Regions from separate parts of the Nocardioides dongkuii genome, predicted to be linked through region 1. Evidence: predicted binding sites of a transcription regulator. Region 1 holds the regulator's gene; each other region holds the start of a gene.
The links. The regulator LexA, encoded in region 1, represses DNA repair genes until DNA is damaged. The targets are predictions, from matches to a motif close to TCGAACANNTGTTCGA.
Positions count from the first base shown of each region.

Region 2: a site for LexA is predicted at 3,189-3,204, ahead of H4O22_RS16390 (HNH endonuclease signature motif containing protein). Genes of this name have one in related genera too.
Region 3: a site for LexA is predicted at 6,965-6,980, ahead of H4O22_RS20375 (DUF222 domain-containing protein). Genes of this name have one in related genera too.

Region 1 is NZ_CP059903.1:903,808-913,517, forward strand. Features, by position in the region: gene H4O22_RS04315 (sugar ABC transporter ATP-binding protein) at 1-932, opposite strand, end outside; gene H4O22_RS04320 (ROK family protein) at 1,028-2,185, shown strand; gene H4O22_RS04325 (alpha/beta fold hydrolase) at 2,182-3,111, opposite strand; gene H4O22_RS04330 (ATP-dependent DNA helicase) at 3,178-5,199, shown strand; gene H4O22_RS04335 (MXAN_6640 family putative metalloprotease) at 5,307-6,920, opposite strand; gene lexA (transcriptional repressor LexA) at 6,973-7,689, opposite strand; gene H4O22_RS04345 (LysM peptidoglycan-binding domain-containing protein) at 7,948-8,274, shown strand; gene H4O22_RS04350 (IS110 family RNA-guided transposase) at 8,641-9,710, opposite strand, start outside.
Region 2 is NZ_CP059903.1:3,394,067-3,403,776, forward strand. Features, by position in the region: gene H4O22_RS16370 (NADP-dependent isocitrate dehydrogenase) at 1-166, opposite strand, end outside; gene H4O22_RS16375 (MIP family channel protein) at 343-1,344, shown strand; gene H4O22_RS16380 (hypothetical protein) at 1,332-1,937, opposite strand; gene H4O22_RS16385 (malate dehydrogenase) at 2,048-3,034, shown strand; gene H4O22_RS16390 (HNH endonuclease signature motif containing protein) at 3,217-4,575, shown strand; gene H4O22_RS16395 (alpha/beta fold hydrolase) at 4,586-5,632, opposite strand; gene H4O22_RS16400 (class I SAM-dependent methyltransferase) at 5,643-6,299, opposite strand; gene H4O22_RS16405 (homocysteine S-methyltransferase family protein) at 6,296-7,273, opposite strand; gene H4O22_RS16410 (hypothetical protein) at 7,403-7,972, shown strand; gene H4O22_RS16415 (AAA family ATPase) at 7,999-8,550, opposite strand; gene H4O22_RS20655 (DUF3017 domain-containing protein) at 8,570-8,986, opposite strand; gene H4O22_RS16425 (bifunctional methylenetetrahydrofolate dehydrogenase/methenyltetrahydrofolate cyclohydrolase) at 8,989-9,710, opposite strand, start outside.
Region 3 is NZ_CP059903.1:1,458,456-1,468,165, forward strand. Features, by position in the region: gene H4O22_RS07110 (class II 3-deoxy-7-phosphoheptulonate synthase) at 1-440, shown strand, start outside; gene H4O22_RS07115 (threonine aldolase family protein) at 446-1,438, shown strand; gene H4O22_RS07120 (response regulator transcription factor) at 1,492-2,229, shown strand; gene H4O22_RS07125 (PAS domain-containing hybrid sensor histidine kinase/response regulator) at 2,304-3,959, shown strand; gene H4O22_RS07130 (NADase-type glycan-binding domain-containing protein) at 3,947-4,900, opposite strand; gene aroF (3-deoxy-7-phosphoheptulonate synthase) at 4,900-5,949, opposite strand; gene H4O22_RS07140 (hypothetical protein) at 6,144-6,935, shown strand; gene H4O22_RS20375 (DUF222 domain-containing protein) at 7,103-7,696, shown strand; gene H4O22_RS20380 (HNH endonuclease) at 7,949-8,344, shown strand; gene H4O22_RS07150 (glycosyltransferase family 4 protein) at 8,524-9,710, shown strand, end outside.

The DNA.
Region 1 (9,710 bases):
GCCTCGAGCAGCTCGGTGCGGCCCGAGCCCTGGAGCCCGGCGATGCCCACGACCTCCCCCGCCCGCAGGGTCAGGTCGACGCCGTCGACGTACCCGTTGCCGGCGTCGCGCAGCTCCAGCAGCGGCTCGCCGACCTCGGTGCCGGGCAGCGGGTCGGGGAAGAAGGAGGAGATCGAGCGGCCGACCATCAGCCGCACCAGCTCGGCGTCGTCGAGGTCCTCCGCCGGCTGCGTGGTGACCTGGCGGCCGTCCTTGAGCACGGTGATCGTGTCGCAGAGGTCGAAGACCTCCTGGAGCCGGTGGGAGACGTAGATGATCGCCACGCCGCGCGCGGTCAGCCGGGCGATCACGGAGTAGAGCAGCTCGACCTCGTGCTCGGCGAGGGCGGCGGTGGGCTCGTCCATCTGGATGATCCGGGCGTCGTAGCTGACCGCCTTGGCGATCTCGACGACCTGCTGCTCGGCGACCGAGAGGGTGCGCACCCGGCGCCCCGGCTCGAGCCCGGCCACGCCGAGCCCGTCGAGCAGCTCGGCGGTGTCGCGCTGCATGCGCTCGACGTCGACGAGGCCGCGGCGGCGCGGCTCACGGCCGAGGTGGACGTTCTCGGCGATCGAGCGCTCCGGCAGCAGGTTGAACTCCTGGAAGACCGTGGAGAGACCGGCCTGCTGCGCCTGCACGGGGTGGCTGAACGAGACCTGTCGGCCGCCGACCTCGATGGTGCCGGAGTCGGGGGAGTGCACCCCGGCGAGCAGCTTCATCAGCGTCGACTTGCCGGCGCCGTTCTCCCCGACCAGGCCGAGCACCTGCCCGGCGCGCAGCTCCAGGTCGGCGTCGGCGAGCACGGTGTGGCCCACGAAGCTCTTCGTCAGCCCGCGGGCACGGAGCACCACCTCGCCGGTCACGGGCGGCTCGGAGATCGGTGACGTGGTCACGCACGGCACTGTGACACGGGTCACGTACTTATGTCGAGGGTCCGTCAGAAGTTGGCCGGTGGACGTCCAGAAGTCCCCGTGGAACACTTCCGGCCGTGCGGACCAGCGACGTCTTCGAGCTCCTGCGGGACGGACAGCCGCGCACCCGCGCCCAGCTCGCGGAGACCTCGGGGCTCGCGCGGTCCACGATCGCCTCGCGGATCGACGCGCTGATGCGGCTCGGCCTGGTCGCGCCGTACGGCGGTGGGGTCTCGACCGGGGGACGCCCCCCGTCGCTGCTCGCGCTCAACCCGCTGGCCTGGACCGTGGCCGGCGTCGACATCGGCGCCACCCACGCGACCGCGGCGCTGGCCGACCTCGCCGGCACCATCCTGGTCGAGCACCGCGACGACCTCGACGTCGCGCTCGGCCCCGAGCACGTGCTGGGCTGGGTGGAGGGCGTCGTCGCCGACCTGCTCGCCGCCCAGGGCCGCAGCCGCCACAAGCTGGCGGCCATCGGCGTCGGTCTGCCCGGCCCGGTGGAGCACTCGACCGGCCGGGCGATCAACCCGCCGATCATGCCCGGCTGGGACGGGTACGACGTGCCCGGCCACCTGCAGCGCGCGTTCGACGTCCCGGTGCTCGTCGACAACGACGTGAACATCATGGCGCTGGGCGAGCAGCACGCCCACCTGCCCGACATCGACGACCTGGTGTTCATCAAGGTCAGCACCGGCATCGGCGCCGGGATCGTCTCCGGCGGCAGGCTCCAGCGCGGCGCCCAGGGCACCGCCGGCGACCTCGGCCACGTGGCCGTCGCCCGCGCCGGCGAGGTGCTCTGCCGCTGCGGCAACCACGGCTGCCTCGAGGCGATCGCGGCCGGTCCCGCGATCGCGCGCGGCCTGCGCGAGGTCGGCGTCGAGGCGGTCGCCGGCCAGGACGTCGTCGCCCTCGTCCGCAGCGGCGACCCGCGGGCGGTGCAGGCGGTCCGGCAGGCCGGCCGCGACCTCGGCGAGGTGCTGGCGACGCTGGTCAACGTGATCAACCCGTCCGCCATCGTCGTCGGCGGGGCGCTCGCCGACGCCGGGGAGAGCCTGCTCGCCGGGATCCGCGAGGTCGTCTACCAGCGCTCGCTGCCGCTGGCGACCCAGCACCTGCGGATCACGACGTCGCAGGCGGGGGAGCGCGCGGGCGTGATCGGCGCCGCGGCGCTGGCGATCGGCCACGTGCTGTCGCCGGAGTACATCGACAACGCGACCGCCGCGGTCGGCTAGCCCTGGCCGGGGCCGGCGAGCCCCGCGAGCCGGATCAGGTCGGCGAGCACCACGTCGACCTGCGCGATCAGCGTCACGTGCCCCTCGTCCTCGAACAGGTGCGCCTCCGCGCCCGGCACGTGCGCGGCGAGCCAGGCACCGTGCTCGTAGGGCACCATCGCGTCCTGCCGGCCCTGCCAGACCGCGACGGGCACGCGCACGTCGGCGAGGTCGAAGCCCCACGGGCCGACGATCGCCAGGCCGTCCTCGACGGCGCCGACGATGCCCTGCGCGCCGGCCCGGCGGAACGTCTCCGCGGTCCACGCCGCGAAGTCGCCGGTCATCGCCGCCGCGTCCGTGGGGGTGAGCACCCCGCCGAACGCGGCCGCGACGTCGTCTGCGGTGGCGGTGAAGAGCGGCGTCAGGCTGTGCGCCAGCAGCTCCTCGTACGCCGCCCGGCCCTGCGCCGCCGCCTCGAAGTCCTCGATGTTCTCCGGGCCCATGCCGGCGTACCAGTCCAGGCCCGCGGCGTCGTACGGCGCGACGCCGGCGAGCGTGCCCGCGGCCCGGCACCGGGCGGGGAGCAGCGCCGCGCAGGCCAGCGCCCGGGGGCCGCCGCCGGACCAGCCGAGGGTCAGGAACTCGTCGAGGTCGAGGGCGTCGAGGATCGTGACCACGTCGGCGACGTCCTCGGCGACCCGGGGGCCGTCGAGCGTCGGCGGCCGGGGCGTGGACGCGCCGTACCCGGGCCGGGAGTAGGTGACCAGCCGCAGCCCGAGGCGGGCGGCGGCCTCGTCGAGGGGCCGGTAGCGGACCGCTGCGGTCGGCGTACCGCCGTGCAGGAGGAGCGGGAACCCGCCGGCGTCGCCGCCGGCCAGCACCTCCAGCTCGCGTCCGTCGGGGGTGGTCACCAGCAGCGTGCCGTCGCCGGCGGAGGTGTCGTCCACCGCACCAGCGTAGGCGCCTGGGGACGGCCGCGCCCGATGGTCGGTGAGGCCGTCTAGGGTGCTCGGGTGCCCGACGCCGACCGCCCCGACCAGACCGTCCCGGAGGTGCTCGCGGCTGCCGTCTCCGCGCTCGGCGGCCAGGAGCGCGAGGGGCAGGTCGCGATGGCGGAGGCGGTCGCGGCGGCGATGTCCGACGGCCGGCACCTGCTCGTCCAGGCCGGCACCGGCACCGGCAAGTCGCTGGGCTACCTGGTGCCCAGCCTGCTCCACGGCGAGCGGGTCGTGGTCGCCACCGCGACCCTCGCCCTGCAGCACCAGCTGGTCGAGCGAGACCTGCCGCGGCTCGCCGAGGCGGTCAAGGGCGTGCCCGGCGTCGACACGTCGTACGCCGTGCTGAAGGGCCGCTCCAATTACGCCTGCCTGCACCGCGTGCGCGAGGGCGTGCCCGACGACCAGGGCGCGCTGGTGAAGATGCCCGAGGGCTCGCTGGGCGCCAAGGTGCTCGAGCTCCGGTCCTGGGTCGAGCAGGAGGCCGAGGACGGCGGCACCGGCGAGCGCGACCACGCGCCGCGGCACACCGACCGCGAGTGGCGCCAGGTGAGCGTCAACCACCGCGAGTGCCTGGGCGCCGCGAAGTGCCCGTTCGGCCAGGAGTGCTTCGCCGAGCTGGCGCGCGAGCGGGCGCACAAGTCCCACCTCGTGGTCACCAACCACTCGCTGCTCGCGATCGACGCGATCGAGGGGGTGCCGATGATCCCCGACTACGACGTGGTGGTCATCGACGAGGCCCACGAGCTCACCGCCCGGGTCACCCAGGCCGCCACCGACGAGCTGTGGGCCGCCGAGGTCGAGCGCGCGGCCCGCCGGTCGCAGCGGTACGTCGACGGCTCGGAGGCCGACGACCTCGCCGACGCGGCCGACGCGCTGCGCGGCGCGATCGGCGACGCAACCCCGGGCCGCTTCGAGCGGGTGCCCGACGACCTCGCGGACGCGCTGGCCCTGGTGCGCGACGCGGCGCGCGCGTGCTTCTCGGCGTACCCCAAGGCCGACGGGGGCGAGAAGGGCGGCGACGCCGACGCCGGCCGCACCCAGGCCCGCGGCGCGGTGCAGGAGGTGTTCGCGACCGCCGAGCGGATGGCGGCGGGCTCCGACGCCGACGTGCTGTGGCTCTCCGAGGGCACCGACCGGATCCCCCCGCGGCTGTGCGTGGCGCCGCTCCAGGTCTGGGGCACGATGCGCGACAAGCTGCTCACCGACAAGACCGTCGTGATGACCTCGGCGACGCTGATGCTGGGCGGCGACTTCGGCAACCTCGCCTCCAGCGTGGGGCTCAAGCCGTCCGAGCGGGTGCTCGAGGGGGCGCCCGCGTCGGCCTCCGCCAGCGGCGCCGGTGACACCAAGGGCACCGCGCTGCCGTGGCGCGGCGTCGACGTCGGCTCGCCGTTCGACTACGGCCGGCAGGGGATCCTCTACGTCGCGCGGCACCTCCCGCCGCCCGGCCGCGACGGCCTGGGCCCGGCCCAGCTCGACGAGATCGTCGAGCTCGTCGACGCCGCCGAGGGCCGCACGCTCGGGCTGTTCTCCTCCCGGCGCGCGGCCGAGACCGCAGCGGAGGCGGTCCGCGAGCGGCTCCCGCACCTGACCACCCTCGCGCAGGGCGACGCCCAGCTGCCCGAGCTCGCCAAGCAGTTCGTCGAGGACCCGCACACCTGCCTGTTCGGCACGCTCTCCCTGTGGCAGGGGCTCGACGTGCCGGGCGAGACCTGCCAGCTGGTGCTGATCGACCGGATCCCGTTCCCGCGGCCCGACGACCCGCTGATGTCCGCGCGCCAGAAGGCCGCCGACAAGGCCGGCGGCAACGGCTTCATGCAGGTCGCCGCCACCCACGCCGCCCTGCTTCTCGCCCAGGGCGCCGGCCGGCTGATCCGCACCACCACCGACCGCGGCGTGGTCGCCGTCCTCGACCCGAGGCTCGCGACCGCCCGCTACGGAGGCTTCCTCAAGTCCAGCCTCCCGCCGATGTGGACCACCACCGACCCCGCCGTCGTCCGGAAGGCCCTCTCCCGCCTCGCCGCCGACCCCAGCTGACGCCCCCTGGAGGCCGAGTCGGCGTGAGTGTGCACGGGTCCCGCCGGGACGTCATACGAACGGGTGGCGATGACGACCAGGGCGTATGACGTCCGGCGCACGAACGCTCACCTGCTGTAGCGGGTGGCCTTCTTCGTCGACACCGTGAGCCGCGCCCGCTGGTTGTCGTCGCGGGGCGCCCCCTGGCAGGAGAAGTAGCTGCCCTGGAAGCAGTCGAAGCGGCGGCTGGCGTTGACCATCGTCACCTCGGCGTAGCGGATCGCGCGGGACCCGAACGGCACCGTGACGCCGCCGCGTCCGGACCGGCCGAGACGGACCAGCCGGGTCTGGAACCGACCGGACTTGGTGCGCACGGTGACCACCGCGGCGGGCGAGGCCACCTTCGGCCCGAGGTCGACGGCGACTCGCAGGCGCCAGGCCTTGCCCATCGACCCGCGCCGCTGGACGCGCACCGTCGAGCTGCTCAGGTGGTCGATCCGGGTGGTGGTGCGGCGGGTGTCGCGGCGACCGACGCGGAGCACGCCCGCCAAGGCGGCGACGGGGTACGACGCGCCCTCGTCGTACGCCGTGGCCGGCCGGCGGTTGGCGGCAGCGAAGCGCGCGACGGTGCGCGGGAGCTTCATCTTGCGCGCGGCCAGCACCGCGGCGACGGCCCGCATCGAGTGCGGGTCGGTGCGGCGGGCGTTGCCGGCCGCCTTGCGCCACATGTCCCGGACGATCGTGGGCAGCCCGCCCTGGGCGGCGGGGGAGCGCTCGGTGAGGTAGCGGAAGAAGATCCAGCTGCCGTAGACGCGGATCCCGGAGCCGTCGTCGATCGACCGCGACGGCTGCGCGAGCGGGCTCTGCCGGAGGTACTGCCGGTTGTCGTTGACCCCGTCGTACAGCTCGTCCTCGACCCAGGCCGCGGTCGACTCCAGGAACCAGCCGTCCTCGAAGATGTCGTAGGCGTACTGGACGGCGTGGAAGTACTCGTGCGCCGCGGTCACCTGGAGGTTCTCCAGCGGGGTGTTCGCCGGGAACTCGGCCCTGCTGTAGTCGTCGTCGAGCACGCAGTAGGCGGGCGCCGCGGGCCGGGTCGGCTCGTCGTCGGGCGCGCAGTAGCCGTAGAGCCCGTCGGAGCCGATGTCGGCGAGGTAGATGTCGGTCTTGGCGTTGCCGCCGCGGTTGCCGTCGGCCACCGGCGTGCGATAGCCGGCGCGGACGTAGGTGTCGTGGATCGAGGTCAGCGTGGCCAGCACGGTCTCGACGTGGTCGGGGATCCCGTCGCCGTCACCGTCGGCGAGGTCGGGAGCGTCGCCGGTGGCCCGGGCCCAGTGGACGCAGACGACCCCGCAGGTCGAGGTGGGGTCGGCGTTGGGGCCGTAGCCGTTGCCGAGCGGGTCGCGCGGGCCGTCGGTGGGCCGGGCCAGGATCCGGTCGGCCTCGCCGAAGCGGTCCTCGGGCAGGTCGCCGGCCGCGAGCGCCAGGTCGTGCAGCACGATCGTGGCGTCGCGGCCCTGCGGGTCGCCGGAGAGCACGTCGCGCGCCTCCTCGAGCACCTCGACCGCGGCGGCCTCCGTGCCGCCCTCCGTGCCGGCCGCAGGACCCGGCGTCGGGTCGGTCGCCGCCGGCGCCGCGACCGCGGGGCCGGGCGCCGTCAGCAGCGAGGCGGCGACCGCCAGGGCGCCGAGGACGACGGCGGCCGTGCGAGTGCGGGGACGAGCGGGCACGAGGATCTCCATCCGAGAACGAGCGACGAGCAGACGTCGATCCTCGCACGCAGCGCCGACAACCTCAGACTCGTCGCAGGACCGCGGTGACCTTCCCGAGGATCGTCGCGTGGGTGCCGTCGATCGGGTCGTAGGCGTCGTTGTGGGGGAGCAGCCAGACCTTGCCGTCCTTGCGGCGGAACGTCTTGACCGTCGCCTCGCCGTCGAGCAGCGCGGCGACCATGTCGCCGTTCTCGGCGGTCTGCTCGCGCCGGATCACGACGTAGTCACCGCTGCAGATCGCCGCGTCGATCATCGAGTCGCCGGAGACCTCGAGCAGGAACAGCTCGCCCTCGCCGACCAGCTGCTTAGGCAGCGGGAAGACGTCCTCGAAGCGCTCCTCGGCCAGGATCGGGCCACCGGCCGCGATCCGCCCGAGCAGCGGGACGTTGGTCGGGACCGGGGCGGCGTCGCCGACACCGGTCTCGTCGTACGACGACTCCTCGGCGCTGCTGAGCGTGCGGCGGGCCGCCATCACCTCGGGCAGGAACACCTCGAGCGCGCGCGGCCGGTTGGGGTCGCGCTTGAGGAACCCCTTCTCCTCCAGGACCTTCAGCTGGTGGGCCACGCTCGAGGAGCTGGTCAGACCGACGGCCTGCCCGATCTCACGCATGCTCGGCGGGTAGCCGCGCTTCTCGATGCTGTCCTTGATGTGGCCGAGCACGCCCAGCTGGCGGGGGGTGAGGCCGGTCGCGTCGGGCGGCCCGTCGGGCAGCTCGCGGACGTTCTTCTTGGTGGCCATGCGGGACGCCTTTCGTCTGGGCCGTCGACGGCCCGGCTTGCTCGTGGCCCCACGGTAGTCCTCCTGCCGCCCCAGTTTCAAACACTTGTTCGAACGGCGTGTCGTTCGAACAAATGTTCGTCGGACCCTTGATTCTGTTCGAACACCTGATCTAGTCTCGTACACATGTTCGATCCGGACGGACTGTCGGTGGCTCCCACTAGACATCAGTCCGACCGCACGATCCAAGGCTGACCGCCACTTCCCCAGGAGGTCCCGATGAGCACGATGACCCACCCGATGGTTCCCACCACGACCCTGCGCCTGACCCGGCGCGGCCGGCTGGCGGTGTTCGTGCTGTCGATGGCCGTCCTGCTCGCCGTCGGCCTGTTCGTCGCGGCCGGCTCGGTCGCCAGCAACGAGAGCGGCGCCGCCGCGCCCACCACCGTGGTCACCGTCGGCACCGGCGAGACCCTCTGGGACATCGCCGCCGACGCCAGCGGCGACGGCGACACGCGCGAGATGGTGCAGCGCATCGAGCGGCTCAACGCCCTCGACTCGGCGATGCTCGTCGCCGGCCAGCGGCTCCGCGTCCCCACGGAGTAGCCCGCACACACAGACTTCGTCAGCCGCCTCGACCCCGGCTGACGGGCCGGGGAAGACAGGGGCGGGGCCAGCGGTGGCCCCGCCCCTGCGGCATTTCCCGGTGGTTGAGCAGCGAATCCGCGCCCACCCGGTGGTTGAGCAGCGAAGCCGCGCTAGCGGGTGAGCGTTGTCGAAACCCGGTGAGCCGACGTACGGCGGTGGTGGGGGTCGTGGGGATGCTGCGGGGGTCTCGACAACGGTCAGGCGCGGGGCGCCTTCCCTGCTCGACCACCGCCGGGGGTTGAGCAGCGAGGCCGCACTAGCGGGTGAGCGTTGTCGAAACCCGGTGAGCCGGCGTACGGCGGTGGCAGGCTGCGGGGGACGCTCCTATGTTGCGTCAAGGGGTGATGGTGGGTTCTCGAGGCGTCGGTAGAGGTCGCGGGCGATGTAGCGCTTGAGGCATCGGCGGATCTCGCGGGGGTTCTTGCCTTCGGTGGTGCGGCGGGCGGTGTAGTCGCGGGTGGGTTGGTGGCAGCGTTGCCGGGTGATGGCGATGGTGTGCAGGGCGCGGTTGAGTTGTCGGTCGCCGTAGCGGTTGAGGCGGTAGCGGTTGGTGGTTTGGCCGGAGTTGGCGGGGATGGGTGCGGCGCCGGCGAGCATCGCGAAGGCTGCTTCGGAGTGGATGCGGCCGGGGTGGGACCAGGCGCACAGCACGATCGCGGCGGTGATCGGTCCGATTCCGGGTTGGTCGAGGAGGTCTGGGCGCCATGACTTCACGATGGCGGTGATGGTCTTCTCGTAGTCGTCGGCCTCGGCCTGCAGGTGTTGGCTGCGGCGGGCCAGGGTCCGCAGTGTGGTCACGGTCGTGGTGGTCTCGAGGTCCCAGGTGGTGTGGGTGCGCATCGCGGCGGCGGTGCGGATCATCGTTTTCAGTTGCTGGCCTCGAAAGCGGCTCCGGATCTGTTCGGGGGCGGCGATGATCAGGGCGAACAGTTGCCGTTGCGCATCGCCGGCTGCCTGGATCGCGGAGCGTCGTGCGGTGACCAGGACGGCCAGGGCTTGGCGGTCGCCACCGGTGCGTGGGGTGCCGAGTCGGGGTCGGGCTAGGGCCTCGCGGGCGGCGCGGATCGCGTCGAGGGGGTCGGACTTCGCGCCGTTGCGGCGCTTGGCCCGCACGGGCCGGTCGAGCTCGATGACGACCTCGCTGCGCTCGCTGAGGGTTCGGGTCAGGCCGGCGCCGTGGCTGCCGGTTCCCTCGATCGCCCAGGCACGCAGGGCGGCGTGACGCTCGGTGAACTCGATGAGCTCGGCGTAGCCCTCGCAGGTGGCCTCGACGGTGATCTCACCGAGCACTCCACCGGTACGGGCATCGACGACGGCAGCCGAGTGGGTGTGCACGTGGGTGTCGACGCCGATGACGACGTCGACTACCTCCCGCAGGTCGATCGAGTCAGTCA
Region 2 (9,710 bases), 1.7 Mb from region 1:
CGTCGTCGGCGAGGCCGAACTGCGCCAGGATGCGCGCGGCCACCGAGATGTCGCGGGTCTCCACCTCCACGCCTGCCTGCGCGGCGTACGCCTGGATGATCGGCAGGAACGAGTACGTCGCGAGCAGCGGCGCCTCGTCGGTGTGGGTGTAGATGATGGTGGCCATGGTGCGACGACTCCTGTGCTGGGAGGAAAGTTTCTCGACGTCAAGATACCCGGTGGGTGCGTCCGGTTCACCCTTGCACCCGTGACCAGCCTCGGCAATGTCCCCGCCGCCGGCGGGGGTGCTGGCTACAGTGGAAGTTCCCGACCGACCCGACGAGGCCGACCCCAGGAGCCCGCATGACGGACGCAGTCGTCGAGGCGCCCCCCGCGCCCACCACCTTCCAGCAGGCCGCCGCCGAGGCGATCGGCACCTTCGTGCTCGTGTTCTTCGGGTGCGGGTCGGTGGTCTACCTCAACGCCGTCGACGAGTTCGACATCGTCTCGATCGGCCTGACCTTCGGCCTCGCCGTCGCGGTGATGGCCTACGCCGTCGGGCGGATCTCCGGCGGCCACTTCAACCCCGCCGTGTCCCTGGGCGCGGCCATCAGCGGCCGGATCGCCTGGCGGCAGGTGGCGGTCTACGTCGCCGCCCAGCTGGTCGGCGCGATCCTGGCCGGCGCCGTCCTGCTGCTGCTCCTGCAGGGCTACGACGGCTACGAGGTCGACCGGTTCGGCCTCGGCCAGAACTCCTTCGGCGACGAGGGCAGCGGGTACGCCGCGTGGGCGGCGTTCCTGTTCGAGATGCTGATGACCGCGATCTTCGTCCTCGTCATCCTCGGGGTGACCGACGCGCGCAACGAGCACCCCGCCTTCGCCCCGCTCGTCATCGGGCTCACGCTCGCGGCGATCCACTTCGTCGGGATCCCGGCGACCGGCACCTCGGTCAACCCCGCCCGGTCCATCGGCCCGGCCCTCTTCGCCGGCGTCGACGCCATCCTCCAGCTCTGGCTCTTCATCCTGGCGCCGCTGGTCGGCGCCGCGATCGCCGGAGCGGTCTACCCGCTGCTCTTCGGCCGCGCCGGCGACCCGGTGCCGGGCTCGGGGCTGCGGCTGCGCCGCCCCACGCAGGCGGCCGCGGTGCCGGGCTACGGCGCCTCCGACCAGTACCAGGAGCAGTGGAACCAGCAGGTCTCGACCGGCCAGCCGATCATCCAGGACGGCTGGCAGTGGGACCCCTACGCGCAGCAGTGGATCCCGGCCCAGCAGCAGCAGCAGCAGTCCGCTCCGGTCGAGGACCCGCAGGCGCCGCCGCCCGACGACCAGACCCAGGTGCGCCCGCCGGACGACTACCGCCCGTAGGCCCCGAACGCGGTCTCGAGGCGGACCAGCCCCGTGCCCTTCTCGAAGGTCGCGAGGGCGTCGGTCCCGGCGCGGTCGGTCCACCGCACCTCGAGGGTGTCCCCCTCGAGGTCCGTGACCTCGGCGCGCGCGTCGACCGCGCCCCCGGCGTACGTCGTCCCGTAGCCGTCGCCAAGGCGCGGGGTGGCGGCCATGACCAGGCCGGCCTCCGCCCCCGTGTCGCCGAGGCGCCAGACGTTGCCGTCGTCGTCCTGGGCGAGCAGGGCGGTGGTGCTCCCCCGCGGGTCGGTGAACGTGACCTCCGTGGCCTCGATCCCCCCGACCGTGGTGGGGTCCTCGGCGACCGCCAGCGTGACCGCGCCGTCGGTCCCCTCCAGCGTCGTGGTCGACCCCGGGTCCAGCGCCAGCCACGGGTTGTCCACGCCGCCGCCGGCCGCGTCGAAGTCGTCCGGGTCCGGGGACGGGCTCGGCACAGTCAGCCCGTCGACGCCCGCGGGCGGGCTCGGATCCGGGTCCGCGGCGCAGCCTGTGGTGGACGCCGACAGCGCGAGGAGTGCGAGCGCGACGACCGTCCGGCGTACTCCTGGGCGCATGGGGGAAGCATCCCCCACGGCGCGAACCCTCGTGCCGGGGGGCGGTGTCCCGCTGCTAGCGTCGGCAGGCGGAAGAGCCCCTTCTTTCCCGGACCCGACTAGGAGTCGTCGTGAGCCCCACCCCCTTGAAGGTCGCCGTCACCGGCGCCGCCGGCCAGATCGGCTACAGCCTCCTGTTCCGCCTCGCGAGCGGAGCCCTGGCGGGTGACCGCCCGATCGAGCTGCGCTTGCTGGAGATCACCCCGGCTCTGAAGGCTCTCGAGGGCGTCGTCATGGAGCTCGACGACTGCGCGTTCCCGAACCTCGCCGGCGTCGAGATCGGCGACGACCCGGAGAAGATCTTCGACGGCGTCAACCTCGCCCTGCTCGTCGGCGCCCGCCCGCGCGGCCCCGGCATGGAGCGCGGCGACCTGCTCTCGGCCAACGGCGCGATCTTCACCGCCCAGGGCAAGGCGCTGAACAAGGTCGCCGCCGACGACGTCCGCGTCGGCGTCACCGGCAACCCCGCCAACACCAACGCGCTGATCGCGATGACCAACGCCCCCGACATCCCGCGCGAGCGGTTCTCCGCGCTGACCCGCCTGGACCACAACCGGGCGATCTCGCAGCTGGCCGCCAAGACCGGCGCCGCGGTCACCGACATCTCCAAGATGACGATCTGGGGCAACCACTCCGCGACCCAGTACCCCGACCTCTTCCACGCCGAGATCGGCGGCCGCAACGCCGCCGAGGTCGTGGGCGACCAGGACTGGATCGAGTCCACGTTCATCCCGACCGTCGCCAAGCGCGGCGCGGCGATCATCGAGGCCCGCGGCTCCTCCTCGGCGGCCTCCGCCGCCTCCGCCACCATCGACGCGGCCCGCGACTGGCTCTTCGGCTCCGCCGAGAACGACTGGGTCTCGATGGCGGTCGCCTCCGACGGCTCGTACGGCGTCCCCGAGGGCCTGGTCTCCTCCTTCCCCGTCATCACCAAGGACGGCGACTGGACCATCGTCGAGGGCCTCGCCATCGACGACTTCTCCCGCGCGCGCATCGACGCCTCCACCGCCGAGCTCGCCGACGAGCGCAGCGCGGTCACCGAGCTCGGTCTCATCTGACGCACCCCCGCACCCCGGCCCGTCGTCCTCCTCCCGGGGGCGGCGGGCCGGTGTCGTTCGTACGCCGAGTCGGCGCTTGTGTTCGCGGGGCCGTACGTCCGGGCCTCCTTGCGTCATACGAGTTGGGAAAGTGCTGGGGACAATTCGTTGCTGTTCGAACGCGTGTTCGATAGAATCGGGGCATGTCCCGAACCCCCCACCCGCTCGTCGACGGCACCGGCGTGCCCGGCGCGGACCGGGTGGCGTCCTGGGCGGCCGGCCTGGTCGAGCCCGGGTTGAGCGACGCCGAGCGGGTGGATCGGATCCGGGCTTGTGAGGACCTCAAGGCGCAACTGTGCGCCGCCCAGGCCCGGCTGAGCGTGGACCTGGACGTCTCCCAGTGCGAGGAGCAGACCCACCGCGGAGTCCCGGCCGACCAGCGGGGCCGTGGGGTGGCCGGCCAGGTCGCGCTGGCCCGGCGGGAGTCCCCGCACCGCGGCGGCACCCACCTCGGGCTCGCGAAGGTCCTGGTCCACGAGATGCCGCACGCGCTGGCCGCGATGGAGGCCGGGGTGCTCTCCGAGTGGCGGGCCACCCTGGTGGCGCGGGAGACCGCCTGCCTGTCCCGCGAGGACCGCGCCGCCGTGGACACCCGCCTGTTCGCCGACCCGGCCACCGCCGAGGGGTGGGGGGACCGGCGATTGGTCGCGGAGGCCAAGAAGATCGGCTACACCCTGGACCCCCGCGCCGTGGTCGACCGGGCCCGCCGCGAGGTCTCCGAGCGCCGGGTCAGCGTCCGCCCAGTGCCGGAGACGATGTCGCAGGTCACCGCACTGCTCCCAGCCGCGCAGGGGATCGCGGTCTGGGCGTGCCTGGGCGCCCACGCCGACCGGCTCCGCGCCCAGGGTGACCCCCGCACCCGCGGACAGATCATGGCCGACACCCTGGTGGTCCGAGTCACCGGCCAGGACACCGCCGAGGCGGTGCCGGTCGCGGTCAACATGACCCTCTCCGACCAGACCCTGATCGCCGGGGGCACCGACCCCGCCTGGCTGGGGGGCCATGGCCCGATCCCCGCCGCCCTGGCCCGCGAGCTCACCGCGACCGCGACCGAGCAGGCCCTGGCCACGCTGCGCAAGCTCTACGTCTCACCCACCACCGGCCAGCTCACCGCCCTGGAGTCGGTCGCCCGCACCTTCCCCGCCGGGCTCGGGTTGTTCCTGGACCTGCGCGACCAGTCCTGCCGCACCCCCTGGTGCGACGCCCCCGTGCGCCACCACGACCACATCGAGGACTGGGCCGTAGGTGGTCCCACGACCGGGATCAACGGTCAAGGGCTGTGCGAGCAGTGCAACCACACCAAGCAGGCCCCCGGCTGGACCACCACCACCGACCCACCCGATCCATTCGATGCGGGATCCAGTCGACATCGGGTCACCACCACCACCCCGACCGGACACCAGGTCACCTCGACCGCACCCGACCTCCCCCGACCCGCGGTGCAGATCCACACCCTCACCCGCCGGGAGAAACGACTCCTCGAGCTCGTCCTCGCCGTCTGACGCGGGGTGCCTACAGGTTCTGCCGCGCCGCCCAGGCGGCTGCGGCAGCTCTCGAGGGCACCCCGAGCTTGGTCCGGATGTTCGAGACGTGCCGGTGCACGGTGTGGGCACTGAGCGTGAGCTCCCGCGCGATCTGGGCGTCGGTGTGCCCCGCAGCGACCAGCCGGAGCACCTCCGCCTCGCGCGGAGACAGGGTGCTCGCTGCGGGGCCACCCGCCGGCGCAGCGGCCGGGCGAGGATCGCGGCCCGCCAGGAACCCGGCCGTCGCGTCGGTGACCGCGCGCGAGTCACCACGCCAGGGGAAGTGCTCGTCCCCCTGGAGCTCGACGAGGCGCGCCCCGCGGACCAGGGAGGCCACGTCCTGTCCCAGCGCGAACGGGATGGCTCGGTCCGCGCGGCGGTGCAGCACCAGGGTGGGCAGGGTGAGCGTGCGGAGCGCATCTCGCGCGTCGAGCCGGTAGGCCAGCGCGAGCTCGGCCGCTGCCGCCTCGGGAGTCGCGGCCTGTCTCTGGAACGCGGCGAAGCCGGCCCTCTCCGCAGCCGTCGCGCCCGGCATGAACAGGTCGGCGAGGACGCGCGATCCCAGGCCCCAGTGGCGCCGTACGACGTCGATGGTGAGCTCGCGTGCCGCCGGGGAGGCGATGTCCGCCCCGTGCGCGTAGCCGCCGTACACCACCAGACGATCGACCCGGCTCGGCTCGGCCGCCGCGAAGCCGGCGGCGACGACCGCCCCCGAGCTCGCGCCGAACAGCGACAGGGACTCGAGCCCGATGGCCTCCACGAGCCCCGCGAGGACAGCCACCTCGTCCTCCCGAGAAGCCGGGGATGGACCGGATCGGTCGGAGAGCCCGCAGCCCGGGCGGTCGTACCTGATGATCCGGTGCTGCGTCGCCAGGGCGCTCACGAAGCGGCGGAACCGGTGGTCCTTCCAGTCCAGGCCCAGGTGGCCGGACCACCACCCGCCGACGAGCAGCGGCGGACCGGTGCCGACCGAGGCCCACGCGACCGAGCGACCCTCAACGGTCGAGTAGCGGACGACTTGGTCCTCGTCGGGCACGCAGTCGAGTCTAGGACCGCTCGCCGGCAGCGTCCTCGGTCGTGCGCGACGCGACGCCGTGGACGACCGGCGAGACGGTCGGGAAGGCTCGCGGCATCCTGTCGGGGACCAGCTCGTCGATCCGGAACGCCGAGGCGCGCACGGTGCCCGCGAAGTCACGGTCGGGGCGGCACCCGCCCGAGAGAGCTGCCTGCAGCGGGGCGAGCAGGTCCTGGACCCGCGCACGAAGTCCGTGGCCGCGGACGTGTTCGTGGAAGAGGAACCGGCCTCCCGGTCGCAGCACCCGGTGAAGCTCAGCGAGGCCGACGTCAGGACGCCGTACCGAGCAGAACGTGAAGGACGCAGTGACGGTGTCGAAGCTGGCGTCCTCGAAGGGGAGGCGCTCGACGTCGGCGTCGAGCACCGTGGTCGGACGGGTCGCGCCCACGGTCTCGAGGGTCCGGCGCAGCGTCGTGCGGAAGTTCCGGTCCGGCTCGACCAGCACCAGCTCGGTGACGGCGCTGCCGTAGTGGGGCAGGGAGAGACCGCTGCCGACGCCGACCTCCAGGGTCCGTCCGACGGCACGCCCGAGCTGCGCCGCCCGTACGTCGGCCTGGCCGCCTCGCTCGGAGATCGACATGAGCAGCGGGTACCACCGGGTGAACCACCGGTCCAGCACCTCGCTCATCGCGGTGCCGCCACGTCGTCGCTCGTCGCTGCCCGAGCAGCGGTGAGTGCGTCGGCGAGCGCGGCCAGGTGCTCGTGGTTGGTGCCGCAGCAGCCGCCCATGATCGTGAGCCGCGGGTTGGCCCGCTGGAGCGCGAGGTACTGGGCGGCCAGCTCTGCGGGGTCCCCGGGATCGAGCTCGTCCGCCTCGTCGAGCTCCGCGTGGCTGAGCCGGGAAGCGTTGCACCGGATCCCCCGGATGCGCCGGATCCCCACCCCGTCCGCACTGATGGCGGAGTCGAAGTGCTCGGGATGGGCGCAGTTGACCATGAAGTAGGCGGGGTAGCCGTCGGTGGCCTGGTCGACCACCTGGACCGCCCGGTCGAGCGGCATCCCGTCGGGCAGGCGGCCGTCGGTCTCGACGGTGAAGGAGATCACGACGGGTACGCCGAGGGCGCGGCACGCGTCGACGATGCCGATGGCCTCGTCCGCCGAGGTCATCGTGATCGCGGAGACCAGGTCCGCGCCAGCGTCGGCGAGCGCGACCACCTGTCCCCCGTGGTAGTCCCGTGCCTCGGTGGCGGTGAGCGCCCGCCCGGGCGCGTAGCCGTCCAGACGAGGACCGACGCAGCCGCTGACGACGATCGGGGTGCCGGACGCTGTGGGGCTCTGCTCCCGCAGCTCGGTCAGGAGCTCCACCGCCAGCCGGTTGAGGCGGGTGACCTCGTCGGCCGCGAGGCCCCGCCGGGCCACCCAGTCCGGGCTCGCACGCCACGTGGCCGTCTCGAGCACCAGGCCGAGCTGGTGGTCGGCGGCGATCTGCACGTATCGCTGGTAGTAGTCGAGCAGCGTGCCCCGCCCCTGAGGGGTCGCCAGGAGCGTGAAGGCGGCGAAGTCGGGAAGCTCGAGCTGGTCGTCGTAGATCAGGCTGGTCTCCAGGCCGGCGTCCGTCAGGAACGGGCGGTCGCTCAGGATCGTCATCGGGTTCTGGGTCATGCCGACCATGAGATCGCGACGACCGGTCTTGTGGCATCGCTCGATTCGGCCACCTCCGGATGGCCGGTTCCGGCCATCCGGTCCTCGGCGGCGCCGGAACCGTCTCACCCTCGCGCACGTCCCTGAGGCATGAGGATCCAGCCGTCGCTCGCGACCGCCGCTCTCACCGCCGCGGTCGCCGCACCCGTGGCGCTCGCTCCCCCGGCTTCCGCGCTGTCGTGCGTCGACGTCTCGGCGGTGGTCGCCGACTCGAAGCAGGTGTACGCAGGACGGATCATCGACGCCCGGGACAGCCACGTCCTCGTCGAGGTCGACGAGATCTGGAAGGGCGGACCCGTCGAGGAGCAGGTCTGGCTCGAGGTGCATGCCGAGGAGTGGACGTCGTGGGCGGAGGACGGCGACGCGATCGCGGACGGGTACTCCTCGCCCGAGACCTGGGTGTTCGCCTCGGACGGCAACGGCGTGACCGGCGCCTGCAGCGCGTGGCCGCTGGGCCAGAGCCAGGGCCGGAGGACCGATGCTAGACCCCATCGCCCGGACCACCCCCGGGCCCCGGTGGCCGAGGACGCGCTCCAGGACCAGGGCGAGGCGACGCCGCCCGCCGAGGCCTCCGTGCTGCCTCGGGTCGGAGGAGGCGTCGGCGCAGCGGGCGTCCTGCTCGCCGCGGCACTCGTCGTACGCCGTCGCCGGTCGGCCTGAGCGCTCTGAGCGCCCTGAGCCCGCGCCTACGCCAGCGACGCCAGGAGCTCCTCGTACGTCGCGTCGACCGCACCCTCGACGCTGACGACGACCCGTGCGTCCGGCCGGGTGGCGAGCAGCCGGTGCAGCCCGGCGTGGTAGCGCTCGAGGACCTCGTCCCCGCCCTGGGCGGCCACGATCGCCCGCACCTGGTCGTGCCAGGCGTCGCTCGGGCCGGAGCCCCCACGGCGACCGAACCGGGCGACCGAGCCCTGCACGTCGTCCATGAGGAACCGTTCCACGAGCTCGGCGCCGGCGCGGGCCGCGCAGGCCTCGAACCGGGCCAGCTCGTCGGGGTTGACCAGCATCTGCGGCAGGACGACGTCGTGCCCGCTGCGGAGGTAGGCCTCGATCATCGCGAGGGCGGCCGGACGGACCAGCGCGCCGGCCCCCGCGAAGTCGTCGGCCCAGCCGCCGATCAGCGTCCGCAGCACGTCGATGTCGCAGTTGAGCACACCGGGGTGCTCGTCCACGTAGCGCCGGGCGAGGGTCGACTTGCCGATGCCCGGCGGACCGTTGAGGTGGATGAGGCGGGTCATCGGCGCGCAGCGGGTCCGGTCAGAACCCGGGCTGGTCGGGGATCGTCTGGGCCAGGAAGATCAGCGCCCCGCCGACGCCGGCGAGCAGCAGGCAGTCGAAGAAGCGGTGCCGTACGGCGAGCATCCCGGCGTCCCGGCGCGGCAGCACCAGGCGCAGCGCGGCCGCGAGGATCAGCGCGCCGGCGATCACCTGGATGCCGGCCCGCCAGCTGCCGCTCGCCGCCATCGCGATACCGATGGCGGTGGCGGCCAGGACGACGAGGTAGAACGCACCCCCGATCGTGGAGGGGTAGCGCCGCTCGGCGTCCTCGGCGGCCTCGAGCGCATCGATGCGCTCCAGCTCGGCGGCGACCTCCTCCTCGGTGGGGACAGGGCTCTTCCCCGATCCGGGGTCGGGATCGGGATCGGGCTCGCGGTCGGACTCGGACAGGCTCACCGTCAGCTCGTGGCCCCAGCCGGGGCCGAGGCCGAGACCTCGGCCATCGTGACGATGTTGGAGAGCAGCATCGCGCGGGTCATCGGGCCCACGCCGCCGGGGTTCGGCGACACCCAGCCGGCGACGTCCCAGACCTCGGGGGCGACGTCACCGGCGATCTTGCCGTCGACCCGCGAGACGCCGACGTCGAGGACGGCGGCGCCGGGCTTGACCATGTCGCCCCTGATGATCCCGGGTACGCCGGCCGCGGCGACCACGATGTCGGCCTCGCGGACGTGCTTGGCCAGGTCGCGCGTGCCGGTGTGGCACAGGGTGACGGTGGCGTTCTCCGAGCGGCGGGTGAGCAGCAGGCCCAGCGGCCGGCCCACGGTCAGCCCGCGACCCACGACGACCACCTCGGCGCCGGCGATCGGGATGTCGTGGCGGCGCAGCAGCTCGATGCACCCGACCGGGGTGCAGGGCAGCGAGCCGGGCACGTTCAGCGCCAGCCGGCCGAGGCTGACCGGGTGCAGCCCGTCGACGTCCTTCTCGGGGTCGACGCGCGAGAGCAGCGCGAACTCGTCGAGGCCGGTCGGCTGCTGGACGAGGAACCCGGTGCACGCGGGGTCGGCGTTGAGCCGGTCGATCTCGGCCTCCACCTCCGCCTGGGTGGCGGTGGCGGGCAGGTCGACGCGGATCGACTCGACGCCGATCTCGGCGCAGTCCTTGTGCTTCGCGCCGACGT
Region 3 (9,710 bases), 550 kb from region 1:
CGCTCGCCGCGCGGCTCAACCCCGACAACGAGCCCGGGCGACTGACGTTCATCACCCGCTTCGGCGCCGGCAAGATCCGCGAGGGGCTGCCGCACCTCGTGGAGAAGGTCGCGGCGTCCGGCATCGATGTGGCCTGGGTCTGCGACCCGATGCACGGCAACACTTTCGAGGCCAGCTCGGGCTACAAGACCCGGCGCTTCGACGACGTCATCGAGGAGGTCCAGGGCTTCTTCGACGTGCACCGCGCGCTCGGCACCTGGCCCGGCGGCGTGCACGTGGAGCTCACCGGCGACGACGTCACCGAGTGCGTCGGCGGCGGGGAGGACCTCGCCGAGGTCGACCTGGGCAACCGCTACGAGTCGGTCTGCGACCCCCGCCTCAACCGCGTGCAGTCGCTGGAGCTGTCCTTCCTCGTCGCGCAGATGCTGCGCAAGGCCTGACGGGCGTGATCGACCTCCGGTCCGACACGCTCACCCGGCCCACGGAGGCGATGCGCGCCGCGATGGCGCGCGCCGAGGTCGGCGACGACGTGTACGGCGAGGACCCGACCGTCCGCGCCCTCGAGGAGCGGGTCGCCGACCTGTTCGGCCACGAGGCGGCGCTGTTCACGCCCACCGGCTCGATGGCCAACGTGCTCGCCGTGCGGTCCCTGGTCGGTCCCGGCCAGGAGGTGCTCTGCGAGTCGCGCGCCCACATCGCGCGCGCCGAGCTGGGCGCGCACGCGGCGTACTCCGGCATCACGATGCGCACCTGGATCCACCCGCGCGGCCAGGTCGACCTGCCCGTCGTGCGCAGCCTGTTCGCTCCCGACATGGGCCCGTTCTTCGTGCCGACGGCGGCGATCTCGGTCGAGAACACCCACAACTTCGCCGGGGGAGCGGTGCTGCCGCTCGAGGACCTCCAGGACCTGCGCGAGTTCGCCACCGCCGCCGGTGCCGCCGTGCACGTGGACGGCGCGCGGATCTGGAACGCCCACGTCGCCACCGGCACCCCGCTGCGCGAGTACGGCGCGCTCGCCGACGTCCTCGCCGTCTGCCTGTCCAAGGGTCTGGGCGCGCCGGTCGGGTCGCTGATGATCGGGACCGCCGACGCGATCGCGGAGGCCCGGGTCTGGCGCAAGCGGATGGGCGGCGGCATGCGCCAGGTCGGCATCCTCGCGGCCGCGGGCCTGCACGCGCTCGACCACCACGTCGAGCGGCTCGCCGAGGACCACGAGCACGCCCGGCTGCTGGCCGAGGCGTGCGGCGGCGACCCCGCCACCGTCGAGACGAACATCGTCGTGGTCGACCGCCCCGACGCCACCGAGTACGTCGCCCGCGCGCGGGAGGCCGGCGTGCTCGTGAGCACGGTCGGGCCCACGGCGGTCCGGCTGGTCACCCACCTCGACGTGTCCCGCGACGACGCGGAGCGCGCCGCCGCGGTGCTCGCGGCTCTGTAGCTCCTCGCGCCGGAGCCCTCATACGGAGGGGGGTACGTGCCGATGACCCCGGCATGACCGCCGCGCACTCCCTCGAGCATGCCGCCGACCGGTCCCGTCGCGCGCCCGCCAACCGGCCGACGGCCCTCGTCGTCGAGGACGCCGAGGAGTTCGTCCGGATCTCGGCGCGGATCCTGGAGCGGGAGGGGTTCGAGGTGCACATCGCGAAGTCGGGGGAGCGGGCGATCGACATCGCCCGGGTGCACGACTACGACCTCCTGCTCCTCGACGTGGCGCTGCCCGGCATGGACGGCTTCGAGGTCGTCCGCCAGCTGCGGACCTTCAGCGACGCCTACGTGCTGATCGTGACCGCCCACGACACCGAGGTCGAGAAGGTGATCGGCTTCCGGCTCGGGGCCGACGACTACGTCACCAAGCCGTACTCCCCGGCCGAGCTGGCCGCCCGGATCGGCGCCGTGCGCCGCCGTCCGCGCGCCCCGCGCGCCTCGGAGGTGCGGACCGCCTGCGGGATCGTCCTCGACGTCGCCGCCCGCGAGGTCAGCATCGGCGGCCACCCGCTGCCGCTGACCCGGATCGAGTTCGACCTGCTCCGGGCGCTGGCCGGCGCGCCCCGCCGGGTCTTCGCCCGCCGCGAGCTGCTCGAGGACGTCTGGGGCCACGCGCACGGCGACCTGCGGGTCGTCGACGTGCACATCGGCAACCTGCGCCGCAAGCTGCGCAAGGCCCCCGGCGCGCCCGACCCGATCGTCACCGTCCGGGGCATCGGCTACCGCCTCGAGTCCGGCGACTAGGCCCCACCCGGTCTTGCCGGAATCCACACGGTCCCTTGGGGCCGACTTGCGGCAGCCCTGCCACGGTGGAGGACGTGTCCGACCTGATGCCCGGCGTGCCGCTCGTCGCCGCGCTGGTGGCGGGCGTCCTGGTCGTCGTCCTGCTCCGCCAGCGTGAGCGCGCGGTGCGCGAGCTCCGGGCGGTGAACGACGAGCTGTCGTTCTACTCCCGCGTGGTGCGCGCGACCGACAGCGCGCTGATCGCGACCGACCCCGAGGGCCGGATCGTCTGGGCCAACAAGGCCTTCGAGCGGTCCTCCGGCTGGCTGCTGGCTGACGTGCGGGGCCGCGACGCCATGGAGTTCCTCGACGGCCCCGCGACCGACCCGGACACCGTCCGCCACCTGCACGCCTGCATGGCGGGCGAGGAGCACGTCCGGGTCGAGCTGGCGCTGTACGCCGCCGACGGGCGCGAGTCCTGGGTGGCGCTCGGCGCCTCGCCGGTGCACGGCTCCGGGGGCGCCGTCGAGGGCTACTTCGCGGTGCTCACCGACCTGACCGAGCGGCACGAGGTGGCCCAGCTGCACGAGGCGGCCCGGCGCACCGCCGAGCTGGCCGCGGAGGAGCAGGCCGCCTTCCTGGCCACGATGAGCCACGAGATCCGGACGCCGCTCAACGCGGTGCTGGGGCTCACCGACCTGCTCCTGCGCACCGACCTCGACGAGGACCAGCGCGACTTCGTCCGGACCGCGCACCACAGCGGCGGCCACCTGCTCGCGCTCCTCAACGACGTCCTGGACTACTCCGCGCTCGAGTCGGGCCGGATCTCCTACGCCGACGAGCCGTTCTCGGTGCGCGGGCTCCTCGACGAGACGGTCGCGAGGTTCGCCCCGGTCGCGGCCCGCCGGGGTGTCGCCCTGCGGCTGGTCTGCGCCGACGACCTCCCCGACTCGCTCCGCGGCGACACCTCCCGGTGGCGCCAGGTGCTCGTCAACGTCGTCGGCAACGCCGTGAAGTTCACCGAGGCGGGCTCGGTCGAGCTGCGCTGCGACGCCGAGGACCTCGGCGACGGCCGCACCGAGCTGCGGGTCACGGTCACCGACACCGGCATCGGCATCCCCGACGACCGGATCCCGGCGCTGTTCTCGTCCTTTGCGCGCGGGGACGCCTCAACCACGCGCGAGCACGGCGGCACCGGGCTCGGGCTGGCGATCTCCCGCGGCCTGGTCGAGGCCATGGGCGGCACGATCGCGCTGACCTCCGAGGTCGGCCGCGGCACGCGGGTCGAGGTGCGGATCGCCCACGAGCGCTCCGTCCTCGCGCCGTCGGTCCTCGACGAGCCCCTGGACCTCCCCGAGGTGGACGGGCTCAGCGTCCTCGTGGTCGAGGACGACCCGGTCAACCGCAAGGTGGTGACCCGGATGCTCGACCGGCTCGGCATCGTGCCGACCGTCGCGGTCAACGGGCACCAGGCCGTCGACGCGACCCGCGCCACGGCGTACGACGTCGTGCTCATGGACATCGAGATGCCGCTGATGGACGGGCTGACCGCGGCCCGCCTGATCCGCGCCGCCGACGGCGGCGCCGGGCCGGGACGGCGGCCCTGGCTCGTCGCGCTCACCGCCAACGCGCTCGGCGGGGACCGCGAGCGGTTCCTCGACGCGGGCCTGGACGACTACCTCAGCAAGCCGGTCGCGCTCGACGCGCTGGGCGCCGCCCTGGCCCGGGTGCCGGAGCGTCAGCCGACCTGAGCCGGGGTCCCGACCAGGGTGACCTCGCTGACGGCGGTGAAGTCGCGCCGCGCCGGACCGGTCCCGGGGGTGCTCACCTCCAGCAGGCGGAGCACCACCGTCGAGGTCGTGGCCCCGCCGACCCGCACGGTCTGCAGCGCCCGGCCCTCCGCCAGCTCCTGCGGCACGGTGGTGCCGTCGTCGAGCACCCACTCGACGGCCAGCACGCGGCGGTTCCCGGAGTACCAGTCGAGCACCCCGTCACCCGCGCCCGTCGCGGTCTTGGCGTAGCCGTTGACCAGGCCGACCGACCGCAGCCGGGTCGGCTCGGGGAGCGTGAAGGTGATCTCGCTGCCGGTGCCGTCGCCCGGCATCCGCCAGGCGGTGGTGGGGTCGCCGTCGAGCATCCGGTCCGCGGTGTAGCGGGTCGTGCCGCCGTCCAGGTCGGTGCTCTCCGGTGCGGTCGCCGGCACGTCGGCGCTCGCGAGCGGGGCGACGTCCTCGGGCTGCTGCCTCGGCTCCTTGGTCTTCGCCGGCTTCTGGGGCTTCTCCGGCCGCGCGGGCGTCGCGGGTGCCGTGGGCTGCTCGGTCCGCTGCAGCTCCTGCGCCGACGAGGTCGAGGGCGGGGTCCGCCGCTCGCTGCCCTCGTCGTCGTCGCCGTCGTCGTCCGCCAGCAGCAGGACGCCGCCGCCGAGCGCGACCGCGAGCAGCACCGCGCCGGTCGCGAGCGCGACCACCAGGCCCGGGCGCCCGCCCCGCCGGTGCCGGTGCGCGGGCGGGGTGGCGGCAGGGGTGGGTGCCGGAGTCGGTGCGGGCGGGGGCACAGCCTCGTCGGCGTACAGCGGGAACCGCGCGGACGACGGCGCCGGCGGGAACGGCGGCGGGGGCGGCGGGGGCGGCGGGCGTACGGCGGGGCGCTCGGCGGTGCCGGTGCGCCAGTCGTCCGGGTTCTCGTCGTTCATCAGGAGCTGCGGACCAGGGTGCTCGCGTCGGCCCGGCCCAGCATCGGCGGCAGCCGGCGCACGGCCTGGGCCAGCTCGCGCAGCTCGGTGCCGGGGAGGGCCTGCGCGCCGTCGCAGAGCGCGGTCTCGGGGTCGGGGTGCACGTCGACGATGATGCCATCCGCGCCGACCGCGATCGCAGCGCGGGACAGCGGGACGACCAGGTCCTTGCGCCCGGTGGCGTGCGAGGGGTCGACGATGACCGGCAGGTGGCTGGTCGCCTGCACCACCGGCACCGCCGAGAGGTCGAGGGTGGTGCGGGTCGCGGTCTCGAAGGTCCGGACGCCGCGCTCGCACAGGACCACGTCGAGGTTGCCACGCTGGGCGACGTACTCGGCCGCCATCAGCCACTCCTCGATCGTCGCGGTCGTGCCGCGCTCGAGCAGCACCGGCTTGCCGGCGTCGCCGACGCCCTGGAGCAGCCCGACGCTGGTCATGTCGCGGGTGCTGACCTGCAGCATGTCGGCGTGCTCCGCGACGACCGCGACGTCGCGGGGGTCCACGACCTCCGTCACGATCGGCATCCCGGTCGCCTTCCCGACGCTGACGAGGATCTCCAGCCCGGCCAGGCCCAGCCCCTGGAAGGCGTACGGCGAGGTGCGCGACGTGAACACGCCGCCGCGCAGGATGGTCGCGCCGGCCGACCGCGCCATCCGGGCCGACTCGAGCGTCTGCTCCGCGGTCTCCACCGCGCACGGGCCGGCCAGGAGCGTGAAGGTGTCGGGGCCGATCGGCACCCGGTGGCCCGCCGGGCCCACCCACACCGTCGAGCGGACCGGGTGGTGCTGGCGGCTGACGAGCTTGTACGGGTCGGAGATGCGGTGCACGTCGGCCACGCCGCGCAGGGTCCGCAGGTTGAGGTGGTGGAAGGAGTCGATGTCGCCCACCAGCCCGATGATCGTGCGGACGACGCCCTGGGAGACGAAGGCCTCCCCGCCCACGCCCTCGACGCGGGCGACGACGTTCGCGATGTCCTCGTCGGTGGCGTCGGGGGACATGACCACGACCATGTCCGTGACGCTAGGCCACCCGCTCGCGTGCGGCGAGGGTTATCCGGCCTGCGGATCGTGCTGTCGCGGAGGGGTACGCCGAGTCGGCGCTTGTGTTCCGGTTGGGGGGGGGGGGGGGGGGGGGGGGGGGGGCGCCGAGTCGGCGATCCTCGGATCTTCATCAAGTGCGACGTCGGCCGGCCGAACGGTGAGGCGTGACGAAGTTCCGCCCGTACTCGCGCCGCGTCCTCCGGCAGCGACGGAGAGCCTGGATCACGCGGAACGCGGTGTTCCTCTCCGTTGTGTGTCTGGGGCTCCTCGGCGGGCTGGGTCTGGCCACGGTGCTGCTGACGACTGGTCAGATGACACCGTTCCGGTGGTACCTGCTCGGCGCCGTCCACGCCGGCGTGGTCGCCGCCTGCGTCCAGATGCTGTACGTCGCGTTCATCGCCCAGGACCGCCATGCGCTCCAGCACCTGCGCGGCGCCTGGGGCGAGGAGAACACCCGGGACGAGCTGCGTCGGGCGAAGCGCAAGGGCCTCATCTGGGGCTGGGTGGACAGCATCAACCTCAAGGCCGGGGACCTCGACCATCTCGTCGTCACGCGGCGCGGCGGCCTCGTCACCATCGACTCCAAGTGGCGTACCAGCACCGATCCACAGCAGACCGTGGACATGGCGCGCGACGCACGGCGCGCCAAGATCCGTGCCGAGGGGGTGAGCAAGTCGGTGCTGGCGAGCACCCGAGGGTCGCGGCACCGGGCACGCACGAACCCCCTCGTCGTCCGTCCCGTGGTCGTCCTCTGGGGCGCTGCGCAGCACGAGGTCCCGGAGGGCGCCGTGGTTGACGGCATCGAGTTCGTCTCCGGGCGCCGTCTCGTGACGTGGCTGGCCCAGCTCGACGGCGATCCGGTCAGCAAGCACGCCGGGCGCGATGCGCTCACCAGGTTCAAGGAGTTCCGTGCCAGCGCATGGGACACGACGGACAGCCGGCACGCGAAAGTCTGACCAGTTGGTTGGGGACAACCTATTGCTGTTCGAACAGACGTTCGATAGAATCGGGACATGTCCCCGACCCCCGCACCGCTCGCCGACGGCACCGGTGTGCCCGGCGCGGACCGGGTGGCGTCCTGGGCGGCCGGGCTGGTCGAGCCCGGGTTGAGCGACGCGAGCGGGTGGATCGGATCCGGGCTTGTGAGGACCTCAAGGCGCAACTGTGCGCCGCCCAGGCCCGGCTGAGCGTGGACCTGGACGTCTCCCAGTGCGAGGAGCAGACCCACCGCGGAGTCCCGGCCGACCAGCGGGGCCGTGGGGTGGCCGGCCAGGTCGCGCTGGCCCGGCGGGAGTCCCCGCACCGCGGCGGCACCCACCTCGGGCTCGCGAAGGTCCTGGTCCACGAGATGCCGCACGCGCTGGCCGCGATGGAGGCCGGGGTGCTCTCCGAGTGGCGGGCCACCCTGGTGGCGCGGGAGACCGCCTGCCTGTCCCGCGAGGACCGCGCCGCCGTGGACACCCGCCTGTTCGCCGACCCGGCCACCGCCGAGGGGTGGGGGGACCGGCGATTGGTCGCGGAGGCCAAGAAGATCGGCTACACCCTGGACCCCCGCGCCGTGGTCGACCGGGCCCGCCGCGAGGTCTCCGAGCGCCGGGTCAGCGTCCGCCCAGTGCCGGAGACGATGTCGCAGGTCACCGCACTGCTCCCAGCCGCGCAGGGGATCGCGGTCTGGGCGTGCCTGGGCGCCACGCCGACCGGCTCCGCGCCAGGGTGACCCCCGCACCCGGGACAGATCATGGCCGACACCCTGGTGGTCCGGGTCACCGGCCAGGACACCGCCGAGGCGGTGCCGGTCGCGGTCAACATGACCTCTCCGACCAGACCCTGATCGCCGGGGCACCGACCCCGCCTGGCTGGGGGCCATGGACCGATCCCGGCCGCGCTGGCCCGCGAGCTCACCGCGAGCGCGGCCGAGCAGGCCCTCGCCACGCTGCGCAAGCTCTACGTCTCACCCACCACCGGCCAGTTGACCGCCCTGGAGTCGGTCGCCCGGACCTTCCCCGCCGGGCTCAGGTTGTTCCTGGACCTGCGGGACCAGTCCTGCCGCACCCCCTGGTGCGACGCCCCCGTCCGCCACCACGACCACGTCGAGGACTGGGCCGCCGGTGGTCCCACCACCGAGGTCAACGGTCAGGGGCTGTGCGAGCAGTGCAACCACACCAAGCAAGCCCCCGGCTGGACCGCCACCACCGACCCACCCGATCCATTCGACGCAGAATCCAGTCGACATCGGGTCACCACCACCACCCCCACCGGGCACCGGGTCACCTCGACCGCACCCGACCTACCCCGACCCGCGATGCAGATCCACACCCTCACGACCCGAGAGCAACGACTCCTCGAGCTCGTCCTCGCCGTCTGAGACCGCGCCCTCAGGCGCAGTCGATCCCGAGGAAGCAGCCGTGGCTGGCTACCGCCCGTACTCTGATGGACACCGCTCGGGGCCAGCTAGCTGGGCGCCCCGACGCTCCCGCGTCGCATGGGACGCGATCCTCCGGGTACCGCCCCGCACCCGTGTGCGGCGCGGAGGAGGAGGTGTGCGTGACCAAGTTCGTGGACGAGAGCGCTCTCGGAGTGACGACCTGGGACTCGCCTGTGCGGGTGGACCCGCTCGACGGCGACGGCGACGGAGCCAGCAGCGCCGGGTCCGGCGGTCTGCCGTCGGTCGACCTGTACACACCCTCCGCGGATCCCTCGGGGATGGGCGCGCACATGGTGTGCCTGGCCGAGGAGTACCTGCGCGAGGGCCGCCGGGTGACCCTCATGTACTGGGCCAACGACAAGGCGGAGCGCATGTTCGCCCCGATGGAGCGCCGCGGGGCGCGGCTCGCCCGCCTGCCGCACCCCCGGGATCCCGGGTTCGCGGCGGCCATCGCCGACGACCTGCGGCGTCACCCCACCGAGGTCTTCCACCTGCACGTCGGCACGGGTCGGGAGAACTGGGACGCCGCCCGGACGGCGAGGGCGATGCGCGTGCCGGCCGTCGTGCAGACGCTGCACCTGCCCTGGCTCGTGCACAACCGCCGCAAGCGGGCCCTGGCGCTCACCGCGCTCGAGCCCGTGGACCGGGTGATCATGGTGTCGCGCCGCCAGAGCGCGACGTACGAGAAGATCGGCGTCCCCGCCGACCGGATCACCACCGTCCCGAACGGCGTCCAACCCCGCGCCTGGTCGCCCGGCCGCGACGCGGCGCGCCGAGAGCTCGGGCTCCGTCCGGAGCAGCCGGTCGTGCTGACCGTCGGCCGGCTCACGGTGATGAAGGGCCAGCGCGACCTGGTCGACGCGGTGCCGGCGCTGGTCCGGCGGTTCCCCGACCTGGCCGTGCTCCTGATCGGGGACGGTCACCTCCGAGCCACGCTGCAGGCCCAGGCCGAGCGCCTCGGGGTCGAGCACGCCGTGCGTTTCGTCGGCCACCGCACCGACGCACGCGAGCTGCTCGACGCCGCCGACGTGTTCGTGCTGCCCTCGCGGCACGAGGGCATGCCCCTCGCCGCGCTCGAGGCGATGGAGGCCGGGCTGCCGGTCGTCGGCACCCGGGTGATCGGCACCTCCGAGGCGGTCGAGGACGGCGTGACCGGACTCCTGGTGCCGCCGGGACGGCCACCGGCGCTCGCCGAGGCCCTGGACGACGTGCTGAGCGACCCGCTCCTGCGCCGACGGATGGGAGCGTCCGGGCAGCGCCGCTACCTGACCCGCTTCACGGCGACGAGGATGGCGCAGAACACGGC